3 regions of the Bacillus rugosus genome follow, and region 1 is predicted to be linked to each of the others. Evidence: riboswitches for the same ligand, from Rfam matches in the RefSeq annotation. Region 1 holds a riboswitch; each other region holds the start of a gene.

Evidence for each region. Region 1 has a riboswitch for S-adenosylmethionine ahead of M0696_RS06100 (bifunctional homocysteine S-methyltransferase/methylenetetrahydrofolate reductase). Riboswitches for the same ligand answer to the same signal wherever they lie in the genome.
Region 2: it holds a riboswitch for S-adenosylmethionine, as region 1 does, so the genes downstream of both, metN (methionine ABC transporter ATP-binding protein MetN) here and M0696_RS06100 (bifunctional homocysteine S-methyltransferase/methylenetetrahydrofolate reductase) in region 1, are expected to answer to the same signal.
Region 3: it holds a riboswitch for S-adenosylmethionine, as region 1 does, so the genes downstream of both, M0696_RS19845 (5-methyltetrahydropteroyltriglutamate--homocysteine S-methyltransferase) here and M0696_RS06100 (bifunctional homocysteine S-methyltransferase/methylenetetrahydrofolate reductase) in region 1, are expected to answer to the same signal.

Annotation. Positions count from the first base shown of each region.
Region 1 is NZ_CP096590.1:1,211,453-1,215,428, reverse strand. Features, by position in the region: gene M0696_RS06115 (DUF3784 domain-containing protein) at 1-250, opposite strand, end outside; partial or broken gene M0696_RS06110 (CvfB family protein) at 401-1,298, opposite strand; gene M0696_RS06105 (YajQ family cyclic di-GMP-binding protein) at 1,397-1,888, shown strand; SAM riboswitch class I at 1,996-2,113, shown strand; gene M0696_RS06100 (bifunctional homocysteine S-methyltransferase/methylenetetrahydrofolate reductase) at 2,204-3,976, shown strand, end outside.
Region 2 is NZ_CP096590.1:3,238,825-3,242,800, reverse strand. Features, by position in the region: gene M0696_RS16510 (toprim domain-containing protein) at 1-343, shown strand, start outside; gene M0696_RS16505 (thioredoxin family protein) at 345-665, shown strand; gene M0696_RS16500 (SCP2 sterol-binding domain-containing protein) at 771-1,115, shown strand; SAM riboswitch class I at 1,230-1,336, shown strand; gene metN (methionine ABC transporter ATP-binding protein MetN) at 1,444-2,469, shown strand; gene metP (methionine ABC transporter permease MetP) at 2,462-3,130, shown strand; gene metQ (methionine ABC transporter substrate-binding lipoprotein MetQ) at 3,144-3,968, shown strand.
Region 3 is NZ_CP096590.1:3,915,483-3,919,458, forward strand. Features, by position in the region: gene M0696_RS19840 (5-methyltetrahydropteroyltriglutamate--homocysteine S-methyltransferase) at 1-1,002, shown strand, start outside; SAM riboswitch class I at 1,071-1,177, shown strand; gene M0696_RS19845 (5-methyltetrahydropteroyltriglutamate--homocysteine S-methyltransferase) at 1,255-2,391, shown strand; gene M0696_RS19850 (3-hydroxybutyrate dehydrogenase) at 2,443-3,216, opposite strand; gene M0696_RS19855 (3-oxoacid CoA-transferase subunit B) at 3,233-3,889, opposite strand; gene M0696_RS19860 (CoA transferase subunit A) at 3,886-3,976, opposite strand, start outside.

The DNA of each region.
Region 1 (3,976 bases):
ATATTAATTTTTTATTTACATAAATGATAACTCCAGCTCCATATGCTAAAATCATTGGCGGAATCAGCTGATCTTGTCCTTGGAATGAGATAAAACCGTTTAAAAGAATAAAGATCCCTGAATTTAGAAAAAAGTATCCCGCAATTCTAGCCAGACGGTCTTTGTCACGTATCCGGGATTCACGGAAACCGGACAATATCCATGTTTGCTTTTTAATTCCTGCCATATAAGCAATCCAAAAGAAAAGCATCGCAATCAAGATCAATAAAAAATCGATGCGAATGTACACGACATCTCCCCCTATCTTTTTACTGACAAAACAATCTGTCTCCTAATGATACGTAACAGAATTTTATTTGTGAAGTTTTTATATAAAAAAATAGAGGGCCTGTACGGCCCTCTATTTTTTCTCGTATGTCCATCCGTCTTCCTGATACACTTTTCCGTTTTTCATCAAATGGCCAAGCGCGCGCTTAAAGGCGGCTTTGCTCATGTTAAAACGTTCTCTGATATCGTCAGGCTGGCTTTTGTCGCTGTACGGCATAGCGCCGTTTCTTGTTCTCATATACGTTAAAATGTACTCGGCATCCACAGACAATGCATCCTGTTTTCTCGGGAGCAGCGACATGTTGACTGAGCCGTCTTCTTTTACTTGAATCACCCGTCCCGTGATTCTTGAGCCGAGTCTTGGTTCCTCTTTTCTTTCTGACGGATGGATAAAACCGCGGATACCATCGTCTGTGATGATAAATGAACCCGTTGCGATTAATCTGTACACCGTACCTGTCAGCTCTTTATTCATCAGATCTTCTGAAGCGTCGGTAAACAGTTCGCTTATAATATCCTCCGGTGCTGGTTTGGCAAACATGCGCCCCCGATTCGTCACTTTGAGCATACAGTAAAGTTTATCCCCTTTTTGCGGCCAGACCTCCTCGTATGGCGGCAAATGCTCAGTTGCAACAAGCGCGTCCTTAGATAAGCCAATATCAACGAAAACGCCCATATCTTCCACTTTATCCACCACTTCGACCCAGCCGTACTCATCAGCGCTGATGACCGGAATTTTCATCGTAGCCGCAAGTCTTTCCTGCTGGTCGACATATATAAAGACCTCTACCTCATCCCTGTCTTCGATATCCTCAGTTATTTCACTGTTATGTAAGAGAATCGTATCTTCTCCGTCGGTTAAAAAGTAACCGAAGTCAGTTTGGTGATCTATACTCAAGGTTAATTGCTGCCCTGGTCTCATGCTATCGTCCTTCCTGTTCCGCTTATTTTTATGCGGATTCTGTTAACATTTTTTCCAATCATCACAAATTGATTCTTTGTTCTGTTGGAAGTTTCTCTTTATTCTACTATAATCGACACATAAGTTAAATGTTATGGAGGTTTTCATATGGCAAAAGAAAGTTCATTCGATATTGTATCCCAGGTGGAATTGCCAGAAGTGCAAAATGCGATTCAAATTGCGCTGAAAGAAATCAGCACACGCTATGACTTTAAAGGAAGCAAAAGCGACATTTCGTTAGATAAAGAGGAGCTTGTTCTCGTTTCTGATGACGAATTTAAATTAAGCCAGCTCAAAGATGTGCTGGTCAGTAAATTGATTAAACGAAACGTGCCGACAAAAAATATTGATTACGGCAAGGTTGAAAGCGCGTCAGGCGGAACGGTGCGCCAGCGTGCAAAGCTTGTTCAAGGCATTGACAAGGACAACGCCAAAAAAATCAATACCATCATCAAAAACTCCGGACTGAAAGTAAAGTCTCAAGTGCAGGATGATCAAGTGCGTGTCACCGGAAAAAACAAGGATGACCTGCAGCAGATTATCACAGCAGTACGGGGCGCAGATCTGCCAATTGACGTTCAATTTATAAATTTCAGATAAATTTTCTGAATCCTATTGATTATTGTCTTTATTTTCGGTAAATTTGGAGAAAGGGAAAACGCCAGGCATCTTTTGGCAGCTCCTGAACATGTAAAATTTCATATCCGTTCTTATCAAGAGAAGCAGAGGGACTGGCCCGACGAAGCTTCAGCAACCGGTGTAATGGCGATCAGCCATGACCAAGGTGCTAAATCCAGCAAGCTCGAACAGCTTGGAAGATAAGAAGAGACAAAATCACCGACAAAGTCTTCTTCTTAAGAGGACTTTTTTTATTTCTCTTTTTTCCTTGCTGAATGTGAATAAAGGAGGCAGACAATGGGACTTTTAGAAGATTTGCAAAAACAGGTGTTAATCGGCGACGGCGCCATGGGGACGCTCCTCTACTCCTACGGCATTGACAGATGCTTTGAGGAGCTCAACATTTCAAAGCCGGAGGAAATTCAGCGCATACATAAAGCGTACGTTGAGGCTGGAGCCAACATCATTCAAACTAATACGTACGGGGCCAATTATATTAAATTATCCAGACACGGGCTTGAGGATGACATCAAAAAAATGAATCAGGAGGCGGTAAAAATCGCGCGGGCTTCAGCAGGCGATGCGTACGTGCTGGGGACGATGGGCGGCATCCGCACCTTTAATAAAAATGCGTACAGCCTTGACGAAATCAAACGCAGCTTTCGCGAGCAGCTGTACCTGCTGCTGCATGAGGAGCCGGATGGGCTGCTGTTAGAAACGTATTATGATTTGGAAGAAGCCCGTGAAGTGCTGAAAATCGCGCGCAAAGAGACTGACCTTCCGATTATGCTTAATGTCTCCATGCATGAGCAAGGTGTACTGCAGGACGGAACACCGCTTTTTGAAGCATTGCGATCGATTGCGGATCTCGGAGCTGATATCGCCGGCATTAACTGCCGGCTCGGCCCTTATCACATGATTGAAGCGCTTAGCGAAGTGCCGATTTTTGATGATGTGTTCTTATCAGTTTATCCGAACAGCAGTCTCCCCTCGCTTGAAGAAGGCCGGCTCGTCTATGAAACAGACGACACGTATTTTCAAAACAGCGCGTCAGAATTCCGCAAGCAAGGCGCACGGATTATCGGCGGCTGCTGCGGCACCACGCCGAATCACATCCGGGCGATGGCGGAAGCGATTGGCGGGCTTGCTCCGATTACAGAAAAAGAAGTCAAAACCCGGCCTAAGGAATTCATTTCTGTTCAGGATGAGCGCACAGAACCGGGCCTGAATGAGATCGCAGCGGTAAAACGCTCCATTATCGTAGAGCTGGATCCGCCGAAAAAATTGAGCTTTGACAAATTTCTGTCCGCCGCTGCTGAATTAAAAGAAGCGGGAATCGATGCCCTAACGCTCGCTGACAATTCCCTAGCGACCCCGCGGATCAGCAATGTTGCCTGCGGCGCCCTTGTGAAGCAGCAGCTTGATATGCGCTCTCTTGTCCATATTACGTGCCGTGACCGAAATATTATCGGCTTGCAGTCACACTTAATGGGTCTTGATACGTTAGGGCTGAATGACGTGCTGGCCATCACGGGCGACCCTTCTAAAATCGGGGATTTTCCGGGTGCCACGTCTGTTTATGATTTAACATCCTTTGATTTAATCAGGCTGATCAAACAGTTCAATGAAGGGCTGTCCCTGTCTGGAAAGCCGCTTGGCAAGAAAACGAATTTCTCAGTCGCAGCCGCATTTAATCCTAACGTCCGCCACCTGGATAAAGCGGTAAAACGGCTGGAGAAAAAAATAGATTGCGGCGCCGATTATTTTGTTTCACAGCCTGTCTATTCCGAACAGCAGCTTGTCGATATCCATAACGAAACAAAGCATCTGCAGACGCCGATCTATATCGGAATTATGCCGCTTACTAGCAGCCGGAATGCTGAATTCATCCACAATGAAATTCCGGGCATTAAGCTGTCTGACTCTATTCGGGAAACAATGGCCCTCGCCGGTGAAGACAAAGAGAAGCAAAAAGCGGAGGGCCTTGCAATTGCACGCTCTCTGTTGGATACGGCATGCGAGCTGTTTAACGGCATCTATTTGATTACGCCTTTTCTCAGATCTGACTTA
Region 2 (3,976 bases), 2.0 Mb from region 1:
TATGATTGTTGAAGGGAAAACAGATAAAGAGAAAATCGAAAGCGTCCTGAATGAACCAGTGCGCATTATCTGCACAAACGGAACAATCAGCCAGCTGAAGCTTGAGGAATTGGCTGACGAGCTTTACGATAAAGACGTCTATATATTAGTTGATGCTGATGAATCAGGTGAGAAATTAAGAAAACAGCTGAAAAGAGAATTTAACGAAGCCTGCCATCTACATATCGACAGAGCCTATAAGGAAGTGGCGGCTGCGCCCAGGCACCATGTCGCCTCTGTATTGCTGCGCGCGAATTTGAATGTCCATACTATTTTTCTTGAAAGAAAATCCCGAGGTGTATAGCATGAAAGAACTCCAAGAACATGAACTTGAGCACATTGCAGATGATGTGTATCTCCTTTACTTATATACTCCGTTTTGCGGCACCTGCCAGCTTGCAAGCAAAATGCTGACAGTGGTGAAAGAAATGCTGCCTGATGTCGCCTTCTATAAAAACAATGTCAATTACTCTCCGACATTCGCAAAAGCGTATCAAATAGAAAGCGTCCCTTGTTTTCTGCTGTTTAAAGGCGGAAAAGTGGTCGAAAGAGGATATGCGTTTCATTCGGTTTCTTATTTATATGAGCTGATCAAACAAAAATCATCTTCCGCATCCCATTTATGACATATTTCTCGGCACATTCCAATGAAATTGTCGTTCGTTTTATAAAGGGGTTCTTGCGCCAAAAAGAGAAATGTATGTATGACCAACAAATAGGAGGTTGTACATATGGAGAAAGCGGAAGTTTTAGAAGATGAGTATCAGCATCTGTTTTTAAAACCCCTTTTGAACGCTTCAACATTGCTCATTACCTTCCAAGGAGAAACAGAAGCCTTAACCGTCTCAATAAACGAACAGGGAGAAATGAAGAAAATTTCTCCGCCCCAAACGTCCAACCTGACCTTTTACGGAAACCAAACAGAAATCATTCATTTATTGCACGGAGATATTTCCCTTCAGCACCTGATTCAGAGCGGAAGCCTGAAAGTGAAGGGGTCATTCAGAGCCCTGTTAAAACTAGAAGCTATACTCTGGCTGACGAATGGGTTTTTTCAGAGAATTTTAAAGAATTAAAAAATAGGAAATTATTATAATAGTAAAAGTTGACATCATTTATTTTATTGACATTTAATCATTCGCCATGCTATTCTACATTAAGAATTTCCGGACGAAAAAGACTATATATTTCTCTTATCAAGAGAGGTGGAGGGAAGTGCCCTATGAAGCCCGGCAACCATCAACGCTGTTGAAATGGTGCCAATTCACACGAAGCGTTCAGCTTTGAAAGATGAGAGAAAGGCCATTTTATATAAGCCTTTCTGCTCAAGTGTGCAGAAAGGCTTTTCTTTTGCAGAAAAAACCCGGAAGATTTCTTAGAATAGTGTTAAGGCAGGTGATTGCTTTGATCAATCTTCAAGATGTTTCAAAAGTTTATAAGTCGAAACACGGAGATGTCAATGCTGTCCAAAATGTCTCGCTTTCCATCAAAAAAGGTGAGATTTTTGGAATTATAGGATATAGCGGAGCTGGTAAAAGTTCCTTAATCCGTCTGCTGAACGGCCTTGAGAAACCAACCTCAGGAACCGTGGAAGTGGCGGGAACCAAGATTAATGAAGTAAACGGACGCGCCTTAAGAAATGCACGCCATGAAATCAGCATGATTTTCCAGCATTTCAATTTGCTTTGGTCGCGCACCGTTAGAGACAATATCATGTTTCCTTTAGAAATTGCCGGGGTGAAAAAGAGTGAACGGATCAAGCGCGCCGATGAACTGATTAAACTGGTCGGATTAGAAGGAAAAGAAAAATCTTATCCGTCTCAGCTGAGCGGCGGGCAAAAGCAGCGTGTTGGAATCGCCAGAGCGCTTGCAAACAATCCGAAGGTTCTCCTTTGTGATGAAGCGACATCAGCATTAGATCCGCAAACAACAGATTCAATTTTGGATCTATTGTCCGATATTAATGAAAGACTCGGTTTGACGATTGTGCTGATCACGCACGAAATGCATGTCATCCGCAAAATCTGCAACAGAGTCGCTGTTATGGAAAACGGAAAGGTTGTGGAAGAAGGCGAAGTTCTCGATGTCTTCAAAAATCCGAAGGAAGACATGACAAAACGATTTGTTCAGCAGGTGACAGAGCCGGAAGAAACGAAAGAAACGCTTCAGCACCTTCTTGATGAAACAGGATCAGGAAAAATGGTTCAGCTCACATTTGTCGGTGATTCAGCTGAGCAGCCTCTGATTACAGAAATGATCAGAAACTTCAATGTCAGCGTCAATATTCTGCAAGGGAAAATCTCGCAGACGAAGGATGGAGCTTACGGTTCACTGTTCATCCATATTGATGGAGCCGAAGAAGAAGTGCAAAACGTGATCCGGTTCATTAATGACAAACAGGTGAAAGCAGAGGTGATCACGAATGTTTGAAAAATACTTCCCGAACGTTGATTTAACTGAGTTATGGAATGCGACATATGAAACACTTTATATGACGCTGATCTCTTTACTGTTTGCTTTTGTCATCGGGGTGATCCTCGGCTTGCTGCTTTTCCTGACAAGCAAAGGGAGCCTTTGGCAGAATAAAGCGGTCAACTCTGTGATTGCAGCCGTTGTCAATATATTCAGATCAATTCCGTTCCTTATTTTAATTATTTTACTCTTAGGGTTTACGAAGTTCTTAGTCGGCACGATCTTAGGGCCAAACGCCGCATTGCCGGCGCTGGTGATCGGCTCGGCACCGTTTTACGCGCGCCTTGCTGAAATCGCATTGCGCGAGGTTGACAAAGGTGTTATTGAAGCCGCTAAATCAATGGGCGCCAAAACGTCTACGATTATTTTCAAAGTGCTGCTTCCGGAGTCTATGCCGGCCCTTATTTCTGGCATCACGGTTACAGCCATTGCTTTGATCGGCTCAACGGCAATTGCCGGAGCCATCGGTTCAGGCGGCCTTGGAAACCTTGCGTACGTAGAAGGATATCAGTCTAATAATGCTGATGTTACCTTCGTTGCAACTGTATTTATTTTAATCATCGTCTTTATTATTCAAATCATCGGTGATTTAATAACAAATATTATAGATAAACGATAAGGGAGGATTTACATTGAAAAAGCTATTTTTGGGTGCATTACTGCTTGTATTTGCAGGGGTTATGGCTGCCTGCGGATCAAATAACGGCGCTGAATCCGGCAAGAAAGAAATTGTGATTGCAGCGACAAAAACACCGCATGCGGAAATTTTAAAAGAAGCTGAACCATTATTGAAAGAAAAAGGCTACACGCTGAAAGTGAAAGTGCTTAGTGATTACAAGATGTACAACAAAGCTTTAGCTGATAAAGAAGTGGATGCGAACTACTTCCAGCACATTCCTTACCTTGAGCAAGAAATGAAAGAAAACACAGATTACAAGCTTGTGAATGCCGGAGCTGTTCACTTAGAGCCATTCGGTATTTACTCTAAAAAATACAAATCGCTGAAAGACCTTCCAAACGGTGCGACAATTATCCTGACAAACAATGTCGCTGAACAAGGCCGTATGCTTGCAATGCTTGAAAACGCAGGATTAATCACACTTGATTCTAAAGTGGAAACAGTTGACGCAACATTGAAGGACATTAAGAAAAACCCGAAAAACCTTGAATTCAAAAAAGTAGCGCCTGAATTAACGGCAAAAGCATATGATAACAAAGAAGGAGACGCGGTCTTCATCAATGTAAACTATGCGATCCAAAATAAATTAAATCCTAAAAAAGATGCGATTGAAGTAGAATCAACGAAAAACAACCCATACGCTAACATCATTGCAGTAAGAAAAGGCGAAGAAGATTCAGCAAAAATCAAAGCGCTGATGGAAGTTCTTCATTCTAAAGAGATCAAAGACTTCATCGAGAAAAAATACGACGGAGCTGTGCTTCCTGTATCTGAATAAGACTGAAA
Region 3 (3,976 bases), 1.4 Mb from region 1:
GAGATCACCGCTGATCAGCTTCGTGATATCGAAAATCAAGAAATCACCCGCATTGTAGAAAAACAAAAAGAAATCGGTCTCGATGTGGTAACAGATGGGGAATTCCGCCGATCTTGGTGGCATTATGATTTCCTGGAAGGGCTTGATGGTGTGGAACCGTTCATCCCGTCTGAAGGGATTCAGTTCCATAATGCGAAAACAAAAGCACGCAGCATCAAAGTGACGGGAAAACTCGATTTTACGAGCCACCCAGCGCTTGTCGATTATCAATTTTTACATGAGATTGCCGGCGACGCGACCCCAAAATTGACGATTCCGAGCCCGAATATGCTGTTTTTCGGTGAAAAGGCGGATAAAGGGTTTTATGACGACCAAGAGGAATACTTTCATGATCTGGCCCAAGCGTATAAAAAAGCAATCAGAGCTTTCTATGATGCTGGATGCCGCTATCTTCAGCTTGATGATACGTCATGGTCTCTCTTCTTTGAGGAAAAAGGCAGAGAGGTTGTTCGGGCGCTTGGCGGCGATCCAGAAACATTGCCTGCCTTGTTCGCCAAAACGATTAACGATGCAGTAGCAGACCGGCCTGATGATTTAGCAATCACGATGCACATTTGCCGCGGCAACTTCCGTTCAACATGGGCGGCATCAGGAGGCTATGATGCTGTAGCTGAAACGATTTTGGATGGCTTACATTTGGACGGGCTGTTCTTAGAATACGATGATGACCGCTCCGGAAATTTTGATCCGCTCCGTTTCGTGAAACGCAAGGATCTCCAGATTGTACTCGGCTTGATCACATCGAAAAATGGAGAGCTTGAAAATCCTGAGGATGTGAAACGCCGAATCAATGAAGCGGCGCGCTTTGTGAGCCTGGATCAGCTGTGCCTCAGCCCGCAGTGCGGTTTCGCCTCTACTGAAGAAGGCAATCTTTTGACAGAGGAGCAGCAATGGGCGAAGCTGCGCCATGTCATCGACATCGCCAACGATGTGTGGAGATAATCTATCATTGACAGAAACAGAAAATGTGTGAATAATAGATACTATCAGAAAATTTCATAAAAAGGTTTTCCTTATCAAGAGAGGTGGAGGGACTGGCCCTGCGATACCCGGCAACCGCTGTTTAACAGAATGGTGCTAAATCCTTTAGAGCAATGATTGCTCTTGAAGATAAGGTTGAGATTGTCACACAAGCTCTTCCTTATCCAAAGGAAGAGCTTTTTTATATTCGAATGGAAAGAAGGAATGAACAACATGTCACAACAAACAACACCCGCAGAACAAAAATCACTTCAAAGAAAAAAACCGCCGTTTCGCGCGGATCAAGTCGGAAGCCTGCTGAGGTCTGAGCCCGTCAAAAAAGCACGGCTGCAAAAAGCGGCAGGCGAGATTACAGCTGAGCAGCTTCGCCAAATCGAAAACGATGAAATCATCCGCATTGTGGAAAAACAGAAGGAAACCGGCCTGAACGTGGTGACAGACGGTGAATTCCGCAGAGCATGGTGGCATTTTGATTTTCTGGAAAACCTGGATGGCGTTGAGCCGTTTACTCCTGAGCAGGGCATTCAATTTCATAACGTACAGACAAAAGCACGCGGCATTAAAGTCACAGGTGATATCGACTTTTCAACTCACCCAATGCTTGAAGATTACTCATTTCTCCATAGCATTGCCGGTGACGCGACGCCAAAGATGACGATCCCAAGCCCGAATATGCTGTTTTTCCGCGGAAAACTGGAAAAGGATGCATACAAAAACGACTATCATCTTTTCCAGCACGATGTATCCAAAGCATATAAAAAAGCGATTCAAGCGTTTTACGACAGAGGCTGCCGCTACCTTCAGCTTGATGATACAGCTTGGGCTGTTTTCTTATCTGAAAAAGGATTAAAACAAATCGAAGCGTTCGGAACAACGCCTGATGAGCTTCGCCAGCTGTTTGCGAAATCGATTAACGACGCGATTGCCGACCGTCCGGATGACTTGACCGTAACAATGCATATTTGCCGCGGCAACTTCCAGTCCACTTGGACAGCGGAAGGCGGCTATGACGCAGCAGCCGAAACCATTTTTGACGGTTTGAACCTGGACGGGCTTTTCCTGGAGTATGATGATTCACGCTCAGGCGGATTTGAGCCGCTCCGTTATGTGAAGCGCTCTGATCTTCAGCTTGTCCTTGGATTAGTGACATCTAAATTCGGTGAGCTTGAACATCCGGACGATGTAAAACGCCGTATCGAAGAAGCATCCCGTTATGTGAGCTTAGATCAGCTTTGCCTCAGTCCTCAATGCGGATTCGCTTCAACTGAGGAAGGCAACAAGCTGACTGAAGAACAGCAATGGGCGAAGCTGCGCCATGTAGTTGAAATCGCTAACGATGTTTGGAAATAAGCAAAGAAAAAACACACTTGATTCCCTGGCGGAGCAAGTGTGTTTTTTATGTTATTGAGCGGTGTAGCCCCCATCAAGGACAACAGCCTGCCCGGTGACACCCTTCGCTTTCTCGCTTGCCAAAAAAATTGCATAATCCGCAATTTCCTTTACGGAAAGCAATCGTTTTTGCGGCACAAGCGGAAAAATGACCTGTTCAAGCACGGAGTCGTAAGGGACATTTCTTGTTTTCGAAAGATCGCTCAGCTGATTGCGGACAAGCTGTGTATCGACATAACCCGGACAGAGCGCGTTGACTGTAATGCCGTGGGGCGCGCCCTCCAGCGCCCCGACCTTAGTCAGCCCAATGACGCCGTGCTTGGCGCTATTATAAGCGGATTTCCCCGCAAAGCCGACTAAACCATTAACAGATGCAATATTAATGATTCTGCCAAACTGCTGTTTTTTCATGATCGGAAAAACATGCTTCATCGCGATGAAGGGCGCCGTCAGCATGACCTTGATCAGCTGTTCAAAGGTTTCTGTCGGAAACTCCTCAATCGGAGCGACGTGCTGAATACCGGCATTGTTCACCAAAATATCCAAGCGGCCATATCGTTTTTGGATGGTGTTCACCGTATCAGCGACTTGCGCTTCCTTTGTCACATCACACGGAATGGCTGCTGCGTCAAAGCCTTCTTCTGTAAGCTTGGAAGCGGCCTTTTCGCACGCTTCCTGATGAAGGTCCGAAACGATGACGCTAGCGCCTTCACGGGCGAATTCCCTCGCGATTTCGAACCCGATTCCGCCAGCTGCTCCTGTCACCAAGGCGACTTGTTTTTTCATGTCAAACTCCTTCCCATTAAGAATTTTGTTTGATCACAGACTGGCTGACAGCGAAATCGGCTTCTGTTTTTTCATAAACCTCTTCAATTGTGACACCTTCCTGAAGCTCAGTCAGTGTCATGCGGCCGTTATCAAAATCAAAAACAGCCAAATCCGTAATCAGCCTGTGCACGACTTTCTGGCCTGTCAGCGGAAGGGAGCATGTTTTTTTCACCTTCGACTCGCCATGCTTATTGACATGCTCCATGATGACAACGATCCGTTTCGCCCCGTTGACGAGATCCATGGCGCCGCCCATCCCTTTTACCATCTTTCCGGGGATCATCCAATTGGCCAAATCACCCTGCTCCGAAACCTCCATGCCGCCAAGGATAGCCAAATCGATATGCCCGCCTCTTATCATTGCGAATGACTCAGCGCTGTCAAAATAGGAAGCGCCCGTCACTTCAGTGATTGTTTCCTTTCCTGCATTGATCAAATCCGCGTCTTCCGTTCCTTCCAGAGGATACGGGCCGATCCCGAGCAAGCCGTTTTCTGACTGAAGCATGACGTGAACGCCATCGGGTATCTCATTTGCGACAAGCGTCGGCATTCCAATCCCAAGATTGACGTTCATGCCATCCTTGATTTCTAGTACAGCCCGTTTGACCATTCGTTTTCTCGCTTCCTTCATTTCGCACCACCCTTTCCCGCCGCTTGCTGAACGGTTCGCTTTTCAATCCGTTTTTCATGGCTCGCGCCAAGCACCACATGCTGTACG